DNA from 2 places in the Microbacterium sp. NPDC056736 genome. Region 1 is predicted to be linked to the other one. Evidence: predicted binding sites of a transcription regulator. Region 1 holds the regulator's gene; the other holds the start of a gene.

What was found. Region 1 encodes HrcA, which represses chaperone genes, less so after heat shock. Its sites were predicted from a motif close to TTNGCACTCGNNNNNNNCGAGTGCNAA; they were not measured.
Region 2: a site for HrcA is predicted at 2,573-2,599, ahead of ACFRAL_RS13460 (Hsp20/alpha crystallin family protein). Genes of this name have one in related genera too.

The regions. Positions count from the first base shown of each region.
Region 1 covers NZ_JBHTZE010000002.1:450,992-458,003, reverse strand. Annotated here, with positions in the region: gene lepA (translation elongation factor 4) at 1-1,796, shown strand, start outside; gene ACFRAL_RS06685 (DUF1990 family protein) at 1,807-2,457, shown strand; gene hemW (radical SAM family heme chaperone HemW) at 2,465-3,682, shown strand; gene hrcA (heat-inducible transcriptional repressor HrcA) at 3,822-4,862, shown strand; gene dnaJ (molecular chaperone DnaJ) at 4,914-6,026, shown strand; gene ACFRAL_RS06665 (16S rRNA (uracil(1498)-N(3))-methyltransferase) at 6,030-6,767, shown strand; gene ACFRAL_RS06660 (HIT domain-containing protein) at 6,854-7,012, shown strand, end outside.
Region 2 covers NZ_JBHTZE010000006.1:191,172-198,183, forward strand. Annotated here, with positions in the region: gene ACFRAL_RS13445 (ABC transporter ATP-binding protein) at 1-35, opposite strand, end outside; gene ACFRAL_RS13450 (thymidine kinase) at 143-727, shown strand; gene ACFRAL_RS13455 (low temperature requirement protein A) at 755-1,948, shown strand; gene ACFRAL_RS13460 (Hsp20/alpha crystallin family protein) at 2,060-2,518, opposite strand; gene ACFRAL_RS13465 (L-serine ammonia-lyase, iron-sulfur-dependent, subunit alpha) at 2,627-4,228, opposite strand; gene ACFRAL_RS13470 (methylmalonyl-CoA epimerase) at 4,332-4,700, opposite strand; gene ACFRAL_RS13475 (hypothetical protein) at 4,811-4,978, shown strand; gene ACFRAL_RS13480 (hypothetical protein) at 5,042-5,230, shown strand; gene ACFRAL_RS13485 (dodecin family protein) at 5,259-5,465, opposite strand; gene ACFRAL_RS13490 (hypothetical protein) at 5,664-6,131, shown strand; gene ACFRAL_RS13495 (cation diffusion facilitator family transporter) at 6,128-7,012, shown strand, end outside.

The sequences.
Region 1 (7,012 bases):
TCCGCAACTTCTGCATCATCGCCCACATCGACCACGGAAAGTCGACGCTGGCGGACAGGATGCTGCAGATCACCGGCGTCGTATCCGACCGCGACATGCGCGCGCAGTACCTCGACCGCATGGACATCGAGCGCGAGCGGGGAATCACGATCAAGTCGCAGGCCGTCCGCATGCCGTGGTCCACCGCGGACGGGACGTTCGCGCTGAACATGATCGACACGCCCGGGCACGTGGACTTCACCTACGAGGTGTCGCGCTCGCTCGCCGCCTGCGAGGGCGCGATCCTGCTCGTCGACGCCGCGCAGGGGATCGAGGCCCAGACCCTCGCCAACCTCTACCTCGCGCTCGAGAACGACCTGCACATCATCCCGGTGCTCAACAAGATCGACCTCCCGGCAGCCGACCCCGAGAAGTTCGCCGCCGAGCTGGCCAACCTGATCGGCGGCTCGCCGGACGACGTGCTGCGGGTGTCCGGCAAGACGGGGATGGGGGTCGAGGACCTGCTGGACCGCATCGTCGAGCAGATCCCCGCGCCCACGGGCGACGCCGACGCCCCGGCCCGCGCGATGATCTTCGACTCGGTGTACGACTCGTACCGCGGCGTCGTGACGTACGTCCGCATGGTCGACGGCAAGCTCGAGCCGCGCGAGCGGATCCAGATGATGTCGACGCGAGCCACCCACGACCTCCTCGAGATCGGCGTGTCCAGCCCCGAGCCGGTGCCCACCCGGGGTCTCGGCGTCGGCGAGGTCGGCTACCTGATCACCGGCGTGAAGGACGTGCGCCAGTCGAAGGTCGGCGACACGATCACCAATCAGCGCAAGCCCGCCGCCGAGGCCCTGCCGGGGTACACCGACCCGAAGCCGATGGTGTTCTCCGGCATCTACCCGATCGACGGCAGCGACTACGGCGATCTGCGCGAGGCGCTGGACAAGCTCAAGCTGTCGGATGCCTCCCTCCAGTACGAGCCCGAGACGTCGGTCGCGCTGGGCTTCGGCTTCCGCTGCGGCTTCCTCGGGCTGCTGCACCTCGAGATCATCACCGAGCGCCTGTCGCGCGAGTTCGACCTCGACCTCATCACGACCGCGCCGTCGGTGACCTACGAGGTCACCACCGACACGGGGGAGACGGTCGTGGTCACCAACCCCAGCGAGTACCCCGACGGCCGCGTCGCCGAGGTCTCGGAGCCCGTGGTGAAGGTGGGGATCCTGCTGCCCAAGGACTACGTCGGCACGGTCATGGAGCTGTGCCAGTCGCGCCGCGGGTCGCTTCTGGGCATGGATTACCTCAGCGAGGACCGCGTCGAGCTGCGCTACAACATGCCGCTCGGCGAGATCGTGTTCGATTTCTTCGATCAGCTGAAGTCCAAGACGCAGGGCTACGCGAGCCTCGACTACGAGCCCGCCGGCTCGCAGACGGCCGACCTGGTCAAGGTCGACATCCTGCTGCAGGGCGACAAGGTCGACGCCTTCAGCTCGATCGTGCACCGCGAGAAGGCGTACGCGTACGGCACCATGATGACCGAGCGCCTGCGCAAGCTCATCCCGCGGCAGCAGTTCGAGGTGCCGATCCAGGCCGCCATCGGCGCCCGCATCATCGCGCGCGAGAACATCCGCGCCATGCGCAAGGACGTCCTGGCGAAGTGCTACGGCGGTGACATCTCGCGCAAGCGCAAGCTCCTCGAGAAGCAGAAGGAGGGCAAGAAGCGCATGAAGATGGTCGGGCGCGTGGAGGTCCCCCAGGAGGCGTTCATCGCCGCGCTCTCGGGTGACGTCGAGACCAAGGGCGCCAAGTAGGCTGGTCCTCATGCGTCGAGGGACCTTCCGTGACGACACCGTCGACTACGCCGCCGTCGGGGCGACGCAGGCGGCCGATCTGATGCACTTCCCGCCGGAGCGCAGCATCCCCGCGGAGCAGTCGTGGCGCATCGGCAGCGGCGAGGCCCGCTTCCACGCCGCGAGCGATGCGCTGCTGTCGTGGACCGCCCAGCGCGGCGCCGGACTCGAGGTGACCGACGTCCGCCCGGCTTCCGGGCCGATGTACTCGGGCGTGAGCTTCGACGCCGAGGGCAACCCGGTCGCGCCGAGCCGCACCGAGTCGGAGCAGCGCTTCGACGCCGACGGCACCCCGTACGTGGGGCCCGGCACGACGATCCGCGTCGCGGGCCGTGTGAAGGGGCTTCGGGCGGATGCCGAGCTCCGGGTGATCTTCGCCATCGAGGAGCCCCGGCGCGTCGGCTTCGCCCTGGGCACGGTCGGCGACTCGGTGGTCAGCGGCGAGGAGTCGTTCATGCTGGACTGGAACGACAAGGACGAGGTGTGGTTCACCGTGCGCGCGTTCGACGCCCCGCACGCGCTGCTGTACCGGATGCTGCCCGCGCTGACCAGGCGCCGCCGGCGTGAGCTGTTCACGCGCTATCTGCGCGCGATCTCGCCGCTGTACACCACCCCCGCGTGAGGCGCTGATGGGCTCCGCTCTTCCTCTCGGCGAGCCCGTTCCGGCGGACGGCTCGCTGCCGGCCGGCATCCGCATCGATCAGGCCACCGACTTCGGCGTGTACCTGCACGTGCCCTTCTGCCGCGTGCGGTGCGGGTACTGCGACTTCAACACCTACACGTCGTCCGAGCTGCGCGGGGCACGCCAGGACCAGTACGCCGACACGCTCCTGCGCGAGATCGGCCTCGCCCGGAGCGTCCTCGAGCGCGCCGGCGGCACCCGGCCCGCATCGACGGTCTTCTTCGGCGGAGGCACGCCCACGCTGCTGCCGCCGGGGGATCTCGCGCGCATGCTCGACGGGGTGCGCAAGGCGTTCGGGCTCCGGGACGACGCGGAGATCACCGTCGAGGCCAATCCCGACACGGTGTCGCCGGCGGTGGCGGCCGAGCTGGCGGCAGCGGGGGTCACCCGGATGTCGATCGGCATGCAGTCCGCCGTCCCCCGCGTCCTGGCAGCGCTCGACCGCACCCACGACCCCGACAACGTGCGCACCGCCGTGTCGGCCGCACGCGAGGCGGGACTCGACGTCAGCGTCGACCTCATCTACGGCGCACCGGGCGAGACGCTCGACGACTGGCGCAGCTCGCTCGCGACGGCCGTCGCGCTGGAGCCCGACCACATCTCGGCCTACGCGCTGATCATCGAGGATGGCACCAAGCTCGCCCGTCAGATCCGCCGCGGCGAGGTCGCCGCGCCCGACGACGACCTGCAGGCCGACATGTACGAGCTCGCCGACGACCTGCTGTCCGTCGCCGGCTTCGACTGGTACGAGGTGTCGAACTGGTCCCGCGGCCCCGAGCACCGCTCCCGGCACAACCTGGCGTACTGGACGGGCACCGACTGGTGGGGCTTCGGCCCCGGCGCCCACAGCCACGTCAACGGCGTGCGCTTCTGGAACGTCAAGCACCCGGCGGCCTACGCCCAGCGCCTCGCGGCCGGCGAGTCGCCCGCGGCGGGACGGGAGATCCCGGATGCCGCCGCCCGCGGTCTGGAGAGCGTTCTGCTGCGCACCCGCATCCGCGAGGGGATGCCCGTCGACGAGCTGCTGGGCGAGGGTCGGCACGCGGTGGCCGCGCTGATCGCCGACGGCCTGATCGAGGGGCGGGACGCGCTCCGGGGCCGTGTCGTGCTCACCCGACGCGGGCGGCTCCTGGCCGACGCCGTCGTCCGGGCGCTGACGCCGTGAGGCGGCCGCGCCGGGGCGTGCCGGGGCGGAGCCGCGCGGACATCTGCGGACGCGGCGTCGCTCAGCGATCGTGACGGGCTCATCGGATAGAATTGGCACTCCAGTCATGCGAGTGCCAGATCGGGCGTGAGGAGGCGTGATGGTCAGCGAGCGCGGTCTCCAGGTGCTGCGGGCGATCGTCCAGGACTACGTCGACACGCGCGAGCCGGTCGGCAGCAAGGCGATCGTCGAGCGGCACGCCTTCGGCGTCTCTGCGGCGACCATCCGCAACGACATGGCCCTGCTCGAAGACGAGGAGCTCATCGCCGCCCCGCACACGTCGTCCGGCCGCGTGCCGACCGACAAGGGGTATCGGGTGTTCGTCGACCATCTGGCGGAGCTGCGGCCGCTCTCGCCGGCGCAGCGGTCCGCGATCGCCTCGTTCCTCGACGGCCCCGGAGACCTCGACGACGTGCTCGTGCGCACGGTGCGCGCACTCACGCAGCTCACGGGCCAGGTCGCGATCGTGCAGTACCCGTCGTTCGCCCGCGCCACCGTCACGCACGTCGAGCTCGTGCAGCTCAGCGCCGGGCGCATGCTCGTCATCGTCGTCACCGACACCGGCCGGGTCTCGCAGCGGCTCGCCTTCGTGGGCGACGAGTTCGACGAGGCCGACCTCGCGCGCATCCGCGCCGAGCTCGGCACGCTGCTGGTGGGCCGGCCCGTCCGGGAGGGGCTGCAGCGCATCGCCGACCGCCTGGAGGCGCAGGCCCCGCAAGCCCCCGCCCACGAGCGCGCCACCGACGAGATCGTGCGTGCGGTCGCCGAGGAGCTCGAGGAGTTCCGCCAGGACAGGCTCGTGATGGCCGGCAGCGCCAATCTCGCGCGCAGCGAGTCGGACTTCCGCGGCAGCATCTATCCGCTCCTCGAGGCGATCGAGGAGCAGGTGACGCTGCTGCGGCTCATGGGCGAGATGGTGGCCGACGAGCAGGGGCTCGCCGCCAGCATCGGACGCGAGAACGAGCCGTTCGGCCTGGCCGAGGCATCCGTCGTCGCCAGCGATTACGATGCCACCGGCTCGCTCGCGCGTGTCGGCGTGCTCGGCCCCACCCGCATGGACTACCCCTCGAACCTCGCGGCGGTCCGTGCCGTCGCGCGCTACCTCACGCGCATGCTCGAGCAGGACGACAGCTCCCGCTGACGCGGACGCGTACCCACGATCCCGCGGCGCCGCCGCGGCAGGAAGGCGAAAGTGGCTGACCACTACGAGGTCCTCGGCGTTTCGCGCGAGGCCACCCCCGACGAGATCAAGAAGGCCTACCGCAAGCTCGCGCGCCAGCTCCACCCGGACGTGAACCCCGGCGAGGACGCGGCCGAGAGGTTCAAGCTCGTCACGCACGCCTACGACGTGCTCAGCGACCCCGAGCAGCGCGCCCGCTACGACATGGGCGGCGCCGATTCTCCGTTCGGCGGCGCCGGCGGGTTCGGCGGGTTCAACGACATCTTCGAGACCTTCTTCGGCGCGGCCGGGGGCACGCGCGGCGGCCGGCCGCGGTCGCGGCGCGAGCGCGGGCAGGACGCCCTCGTGCGCGTCACCCTGGAGCTCGGGGACGTGGTGTTCGGCGCCCACCGCGACATCGACGTCGACACCGCCGTGCTGTGCGAGACCTGCCAGGGGTCGTGCTGCCAGCCCGGCACCAGCCCCGTGACGTGCGACATCTGCCACGGCACGGGCAACGTCCAGCGTCAGGTGCGGAGCCTGCTGGGCAACGTCGTGACGTCGCAGCCGTGCAACGTGTGCCAGGGCTACGGCACCACGATCCCGTACCCCTGCGCGACGTGCCAGGGGCAGGGGCGTGTGCGCGCGCGCCGCACCGTGTCCCTCGACATCCCCGCCGGCGTCGAGACCGGCCTGCGCCTGCAGCTGCCCGGCTCGGGCGAGGTCGGCCCCGCCGGCGGCCCGAACGGCGACCTGTACATCGAGGTGACGGTGTCGCCCCACGAGGTGTTCAGCCGTGACGGCGACGACCTGCTGGCGACCCTCGAGGTGTCGATGCCCGACGCGATCCTCGGCACGACCACGACGATCCAGTCGCTGGACGGCCCGGTCGAGCTCGAGGTGCGCCCCGGCGTGCAGGCCGGCGACATCCTGACGATCAAGGGGCGCGGCATCACCCCGCTGCGCGGCTCGCAGCGGGGCGATCTCAAGGTCGGCGTGCACGTGGTGACCCCGACACGGCTGGACCACAAGGAGCGCGCCCTGATCGAGGAGTTCGCCAAGCGCACGAAGGCCCCAGGTCCCCGGCTCGCGGAGTTCCACCAGGGACTGTTCGCCAAGCTGCGCGACCGCTTCCGGAACGGCTGAGCCATGCCGCTGCACTTCCTCGTCGACGACGCCGCTGGGCTCTCGCCCGGGAGGACCGTGACCTTGACCGGCCCCGAGGCGCATCACGCCGCCACCGTGCGCCGTGTCCGCGTCGGCGAGGGTGTCACCGTCGGCGACGGGAGGGGTGCGTGGCTGACCGGCGAGGTCGAGGCCGTCGCGCCGCGCGAGGTCGTCGTCCGGGTCCGCGAGCGGACGGATGCCCCCGCACCGCGACCACGGGTCGTGCTCGTGCAGGCGCTGGCCAAGGGAGACCGCGACGAGCTCGCCGTGCAGGCGGCGACCGAGTTGGGCGTGGACGAGATCGTGCCGTGGCAGGCCGCCCGGAGTGTGTCGCGCTGGGACGCGGCGAAGGCGTCGAAGGGGCGGGCGCGATGGGCCACGATCGTCCGCGAGGCCGCGAAGCAGGCTCACCGCGCGTGGCTCCCGGACGTCGCGGAGCTGACGACCACCGCTCAGCTGGCACGCCGGGCGGAGGCATCCGTCGTCCTGATCCTGGAGCCGACGGCGACGGAGCCCCTGAGCGCCCTGCGGGTGGGCGAGGGGGAGGAGCGCGACATCGTCCTCGTCGTCGGCCCCGAGGGCGGCATCGCCCCCGAGGAGCTGGACGTCCTCACCGCCGCGGGCGCCCGGGCCGTGCGCCTGGGCGACACCGTCCTGCGCACCTCCACCGCGGGCCCGGCCGCCCTGGCCGTCGTCAGCGCGGCGCTGGGACGGTGGTGAAGGGTGGGCCGTGCGCCGGGCCGGCATGGCGCACCGGTCGATCGGCGCCCGAGCCGGTGGCAGGGCCCCGTCGCTAGACTTGCCGCATGAGCGAACCCTCGATCTTCACGCGCATCCACAACGGGGAGATCCCGTCCGAGATCATCGCAGAGACCGAGAACGCGTTCGCGATCCGCGACATCCACCCGCAGGCGCCCGTGCACCTGCTGGTGATCCCCAAGAGCGAGGACTACCGGAACGTCGTC
Region 2 (7,012 bases), on a different contig from region 1:
CGCACCGTGACGGCATCCGCTGCAGGCATATTCATCACGTGTGAACAGTGACCCCGCGGCGCCACGCCGTCAAGAGGTCCGGAGACGCAGGCCCGGAGTCCGGGCACCGCGTCCGGGGACGGGCAGCCGTAGGGTGGGCGCCATGCACACACGCAACCAGGCCAGGCTGCAGGTGGTGGCCGGTCCGATGTTCGCCGGCAAGTCCGAGGAGCTGCTGCGGCGGGTCCGCCGCGCGCGCATCGCCGGGCTGTCGGTCGAGGTGCTCAGCCATGCGCTCGACGATCGGCGCGGCGAGGGTCAGGTCAGCTCCCATTCGGGACTCAGCGTGGCGTCGAGGCCGGTCGCCGACGTCGCCGGGCTCGTGTCCGCCGTGCGCGGCAGGGACCTGGATCTCGTCGCCGTCGACGAGGCGCAGTTCTTCGGTCCCGAGCTCGTCGGCGCCGTGGACGGGCTGGTCGCCGACGGCGTGGACGTCGTGGTGTCGGGCCTGTGCGTCACGTTCGACGGGGAGCCCTTCGAGCCCCTCCCGTCGCTGATGGCGATCGCCGAGGACGTGATCAAGCTGACCGCGGTGTGCGCCGTGTGCGGGGAGGACGCCGCATTCCATCAGCGGATCTCGGCAGCGGATGCCGGTGACGCCAGGATCCCGACCCTCGCGCAGATCGGCGGCATCGAGTCCTATCAGGCCCGCTGCCGCCGGCATTTCACCGGCCGCGGGAGCCGGTGAACGAGGGCCGCAGTGCCAGGATGAGGCATGACCTTTGGGCTGGCGCGCGATGTGATGCGCCCGACCGACTCGCCGCGCGCCGACCGCGTCACCTATGTCGAGCTCTTCTTCGACCTCGTCTTCGTGTTCGCCCTGACGCAGCTGTCGAGCTATCTCGCCGAGCAGCAGAATCCGGCGGGCCTGCTCGAGGGCGTGATCATGGTGTGCGCCCTGTGGTGGGCGTGGGTCTCGACCACGTGGGTCACGAACTGGCTCGACCCCGTCGCGCTGCCCGTGCGCGGCGTCGTGATCGGCCTCGCCTTCGTGGCCCTGGTGATGAGCGTGGCGATCGCGGAGGCGTTCGGCGAGCGGGCGTGGGCATTCGCCCTCGCCTACGTCGTGCTGCAGATCGGCCGCACGGCGTTCATCGTGTGGGCGACGCGTCGCCATGACCGCCAGGTGTCGCACGACTTCACGCTGGTGCTGGTCTGGACGGCTGTGGCCGCGGGCCTGTGGATCGCCGGGGCACTGCTGCCGCTGTGGTGGCAGCTGCCGCTCTGGGCGGCCGCCCTCGCCGTGGAGCTCCTCGGCACCATCCTCGGCTTCCCCGTCCCCGGACGCGGCCGCGTGCTCATCGGCGCCTGGGACCTCTCCGGGCCCCATATCGCCGAGCGCACGGCCCTGTTCGTCCTCATCGCCCTGGGCGAGGGGCTCCTGGTCACCGGGTTCGCCTTCGTGGCGAAGGAGTCATCGGCCGAGTCCATCATCGCCATGGCGGCGGCGTTCGCCGCCGCGGCCGCCATCTGGTGGATCTACTTCGATCACGGCGAGCGCTTGGGCTCGGAGGCGATCGAGGCGGCCGACGAGCCCGGCCGCCTCGCGCGGACGGCGTATACCTGGATCCACCTCGCCATCATCGGCGGGATCGTCGCGCTGAGCGTGGGCGACAAGGAGGCCCTCGCCCATCCGCGGGCAGCCGGCTTCGCGCCCACGGTCGCCGTGCTGCTGGGCCCGCTGCTGTTCCTGATCGGCTGCGTCCTCTTCCGGCGCGTGCTCGAGCAGCGGTGGGCGCGTGCCCAGCTCGCGGGCATCGCGGCGCTGCTGGTCGTCGGCGCGGTGGCGCTGGCCTCGGGCGGGATCGGTGCGCTGTGGCTCACCGTCGCCGCCTCCGTCGTGCTCGCCGGAGTCGCCGCGGGCGAGACGCTCGATCGCGTCCGCCGCGGCCGCCGCAGCGGAGGCTGAGCGGGCCCGGACCGGCTGCTGCGGCCTCGCTCCCGGGCCGTGCGGAAAGACGGGATGCCCCGTCCCCGGCGTGGGGACGAGGCATCCGTCGATCGTGCGCGGCTCAGCCGGTCACTGCTCGATGGGCTGCGGCGCGTCCGAGGTGGACTCGTGCGCCTGGATGGTGGGCGACGACCCCTCGGTCGTCACCTCGACCTTGCGCGGCTTCGCCTTCTCGCTGACGGGGATCGTGACGCTCAGCACGCCGTTGTTGTAGCTGGCGGAGATGCTGTCGGTGTCGATCCCCTGGCCGAGGTTGAGCTGCCGCAGGAAGCTCGCGGCCTCGCGCTCACGGGTGATCCACTTGACGTCTTCGCCGCTGTGGAGGGTGCGCTCGGCGCGGATGGTCAGGAGCTGGCCGTCCACGTCGATGTCGACGGATCCCGGGTCGATGCCCGGCAGATCGGCGGTCAGGACGTAGTGGTCGCCATCGCGGTACAGGTCCATCGGCATGCGGCGCGGGCCGCGTCGCGTGTCGAAGAGACTCGACGCCAGACGATCGAGATCACGGAACGGGTCATACGTAGCCATGGTTGTCTCCTCTCGTTCTTGGAGTTGAGTCGAGTCGACTCAACTAATCACAGATTAGCACTCGAGGGGTGCGAGTGCTAGGTCCGCTGTTCGCCGTGAACGAACGCGTCAGCACTCGATGACGTTGACCGCGAGCCCGCCCTCGCTCGTCTCCTTGTACTTGTGCGACATGTCGATCCCCGTCTGCCGCATCGTCTCGACCACCGCATCGAGCGAGACGTAGTGCGAGCCGTCGCCGCGCAGCGCGAGCCGCGCCGCAGTGACGGCGGTGGACGCCGCGATCGCGTTGCGCTCGATGCACGGAATCTGCACCAGCCCGCCGACCGGGTCGCAGGTGAGGCCGAGATGGTGCTCCATCGCGATCTCGGCCGCGTTCTCGATCTGGCGGTTGGTGCCGCCCATCACGGCGGTGAGCCCGCCGGCGGCCATCGCGCACGCCGACCCGACCTCCGCCTGGCAGCCGCCCTCGGCCCCCGAGATCGACGCGTTCGCCTTGAAGAGAGAGCCGAGCGCCGTCGCGGTGAGGAGATACCGACGGATGCCGCGGCGACGGTTCGCCTCGGCGACCTCGCGCTCGTCCCACCCGGCGACCGCCTCGGGCGCGGCGGCATGCCCGTGGTAGCCGAGGAGGGCGCTGCCGACGAGCTCGCTGTACGGGGTGACCGCGTTGCCGGCGCCGAGCCCCGAATCGGCGAGGAAGCGCCACCAGTACATCGCCACGGCGGGCACGATCCCCGCGGCGCCGTTCGTGGGCGCGGTCACCACGCGGCCACCGGCGGCGTTCTCCTCGTTGACCGCGAGCGCGAAGGCACCGAGCCACTCCCCCGGGAGTTCGCGGCGACCGTCCGCTTCCGCCGTCTCGAGCTGTGCGCGGATGGCAGCGGCACGCCGCTTCACGCCCAGCATGCCCGGCAGCACGCCGTCGGCGCGCAGACCGGCCTCGACGCAGGCGGCCATCGCATCCCAGATGGCGTCCAGCCCCTCGGCGACCTGCTCCTCGCTGCGAAGCGCCGTCTCGTTGAGGCGGGCGGCCTCGGCGATCGTGAGGCCCCGCTCATCGCACAGCGCCAGCAGCTGCTCGGCGCTGTCGAAATCCATCGGGTACACAGACGCCGACGCAGTGGCGCCCGCGCCGGTCGACGGGTCACCCTCGCGGCGGATGAATCCGCCTCCGACCGAGTAGTACGTCTCGCGGGCGATGAGGCCGGCACCGGACACCGGCTCGATCTCGACCGTCGCGGCGGACGCGCCGGTCTCGCGGATGCCGGGACCGCTCAGCGCGCGTGCCGGGCCGTCGTCAGCGGATGCCCACGCCTCCAGCGTCATCGCGTTCGGGTGCGCGGGCAGCCTGGTCCGCGGCGCGAAGACGACGTCGTCGCGCCGGAACGGCACGGCGTGGACGCCCGCGACGGCGAGCGTCTCGCCGTCGGGCCATCCGCTCCACGCCGCACGGACGGCATCCGGATCCACCGTCTCGGGTTCGTGTCCCTGCAGGCCTGCGACCACCGCGTCCGGCGTGCCGTGGCCGATGCCGGTCGCGCCGAGCGAGCCGTAGAGCGTGCAGGTGACCCGCCGCACGCGGGGCAGCGCACCGGAGGCGCGCAGCCGCACGGCGAAGTCGTGGGCCGCCCGCATGGGGCCGACCGTGTGGGAGCTCGAGGGTCCTACGCCGATGGAGAACAGCTCGAACGCCGAGACGTAGGCGCTCATCGCCACCAGGCTAAAGCACGCCCCGTGCGATCTGCAGGGCGTTACCGAGTCGATAGGAGCACGATGCGCGCATCACGGCGATTCCGCGAGGCAGTCTGTCGACTCACGCCGAAGGCCGGAACGAGACGAGCCCCACCGTGTTGCCCTCGGAGTCCTTCACGAAGGCCTGCCACTCGTCGTGCCCGGCGGGCCCGAGCGTGTCGTCGGTGTGCGTGAAGATGACGTGCGGGGGCGAGACCACGTCCGCGCGACCCCCGAGCCGCTCGAGTGCCCTGTCGACGTCGTCGACGCGGAGGTAGAGGAGAGACGGTGGGGCCGCGCGATCGAGCAGGAGTCGCACCCCGTCGAGGTCGAAGAAGAGGAGCCCGGGCGGATCGAAGACAGCGGTTGCAGGCGCTTCGAGCAGTGCGGAGTAGAAGGCCGCAGCACGCTCGAGATCCTCGGCGTGCTGCGCGACCTGCACGAGTCTCATGGCGTCATTGTGGCCCGCCCGTACGCGACGTGCCAGGCCGCACGCAACCCCCCTCGCGCCGGAGCGAATCGGGGAGTATTCAGGAGGGAATCGACCTCTGGAGGTGGACCATGCTGTTCGTCATCTATCTGATCCTGCTCATCGGCGGGATGGTGCTGTTGGGGATCTCGTTCTCGCTGCCGATCCTCTCGGCACCGGCGTTCGTGCTCGGCGTGCTGATCGTCTGCGGCGCGGTCGCGGTGCCGATCACGGCAGGGATCTTCGAGCAGCGGAGGTAGCGCGCGCCGTCTCCGCCGGGGCGCGTCGACGTACGCTGGGTTTCTTCCGCGAAGGGGGCTGCGATGTCCGTCCACGATGAGCACGTACCCGCACACCGGGTGCCCGGGCCCGGCGAGCCGGACATCCCGGAGATCGAACTCGACGAGACCATCGCTCCTCGGCCCGAGGAGGAGGCCGCCGACCTGCTGCGGGCGGAGCCGGACGTGGCGGATCACCGCGACAGCGCGCACGATGACCGAACACAGTCGTGACCGTGGGGTCCTGATGGTGACGCCCGGCTTACTCCGGCGCGTACTTGAACGACAGCTGGATCCGGGTGCGGAACAGCAGCGCGCCGTCGTCGCCGACCACGACGTCCTGTTTCGTGACCTCCGCCACGCGCAGGTCGTGGAGCGACCCGGACGCTGTGGTGATCGCTTCTCGGGCCGCCTCCTCCCACGAGGACGCACTCGTGCCGACGACATCGATCACTCGATACACGCTCATCTCGACCTCCATCGCTCGATGCGGACAGGTCCATGATGATGGCGCACACGCCCAGAGGGAAGGGGCCCCAGGATCAGCGCGACGTCGTTTCCGGCTGCGGGCCGGGATCGTCCCCATCATGAGGTCGACGGGGAGACGATCGCGCCGCCTTCGTTGCGCCTCGCCGGGCCTTCGTAGGCGCGCGCCTATCGTGATGTCATGTGGAGAGTCCTGGCGCTGACGACATCGCTGCTCCTGCTGACCGGATGCGCCGCCGTTCCCGCGGATCCCCAAGGCACATTGGATCGCGTGTCGGGCGGCACCCTGAACGTCGGCGTGTCCCCCAACGGGGACTTCACCTCCGTCACCGGAGACGCGGTGGCCGGCTCAGAGGCTGCGCTTGTCGAGTCGTTCGCCGAGACGGTCGACGCGGAGATCGAGTGGACGGTCGGCTCCGAAGAGGCACTGGTGCGGGCGCTGGAGCGGGAGGATGTCGATCTCGTGATCGGCGGGCTGACTGATGCCACGCCGTGGGCGGACAAAGCGGGCGTGACGAGGCCGTACGGCGAGTTCACCGACGAGGACGGGAAGAGGCACAAGCTCGTGATGCTGGTCCCGATGGGCGAGAACGCGTTCCTCACCAGCCTCGAGACCTTCCTCACGCACGAGGCTGCGAGGTTGCGATGAGCATCAGCTTCGGCAGGACCAAGCTGCCTGAGAAGCAGGTCCAGGTCCTGCATCGGGCCATCCGGCTCGAGTGGATCACGATCGGCTTTCTCGCCGTCAGTGTCATCCTCGTGTTCCTCGTGCTCGGCAACTCGCAGGCGATGAAGGCCGCCTGGCTCGAAGACCTGCTGTCATTCATCCCTCCGATCGCTTTCCTCATCGCGGTACGGATCAACCGGAGGCCACCCACTCCCGACCATCCCTACGGCTTTCACCGGTCGGTGGGGGTCGGGCACCTCGTGGCCGCGGTGGCGCTCACAGGGATGGGAACCTTCCTCATCATCGATTCGGGTACGGGGCTCCTCCGCGGCGAGCACCCGACGATCGGAACCGTCGTGCTGTTCGGCCAGGTGATCTGGCTCGGGTGGCTGATGATCGGCGTCATGGCCGTCATCGCCGTGCCACCCGTCATCATCGGGCGGGCAAAGCTGAAGCTCGCACGCGAGCTGCACAACAAGGTGCTCTACGCCGACGCCGACATGAACAAGGCCGACTGGATGACAGCGGCCGGTTCCATCGTGGGCGTCGCCGGCGTCGGCATCGGGCTCTGGTGGCTCGACTACGTCGCCGCACTCTTCATCTCCGGGAGCATCCTCCACGACGGCTTCCGCAATCTGCGCGCCGCGACCCTCGACCTGATGGATGAGCGCGCGACCACCTTCGACGACAAGAAGCCGCACCCCGTCGGCCGAGAGGTGGAGAAGTACCTTCGCGGACTGCCGTGGGTCGCCGAAGCGGGGTGCCGTACGCGCGACGAGGGGCACGTGTTCCACATCGAGGCGTTCGTCGTCCCGCGCGAGGGTCAGCCGCCTTCGATGGATCACCTCGAGAGCGCCCGGCTC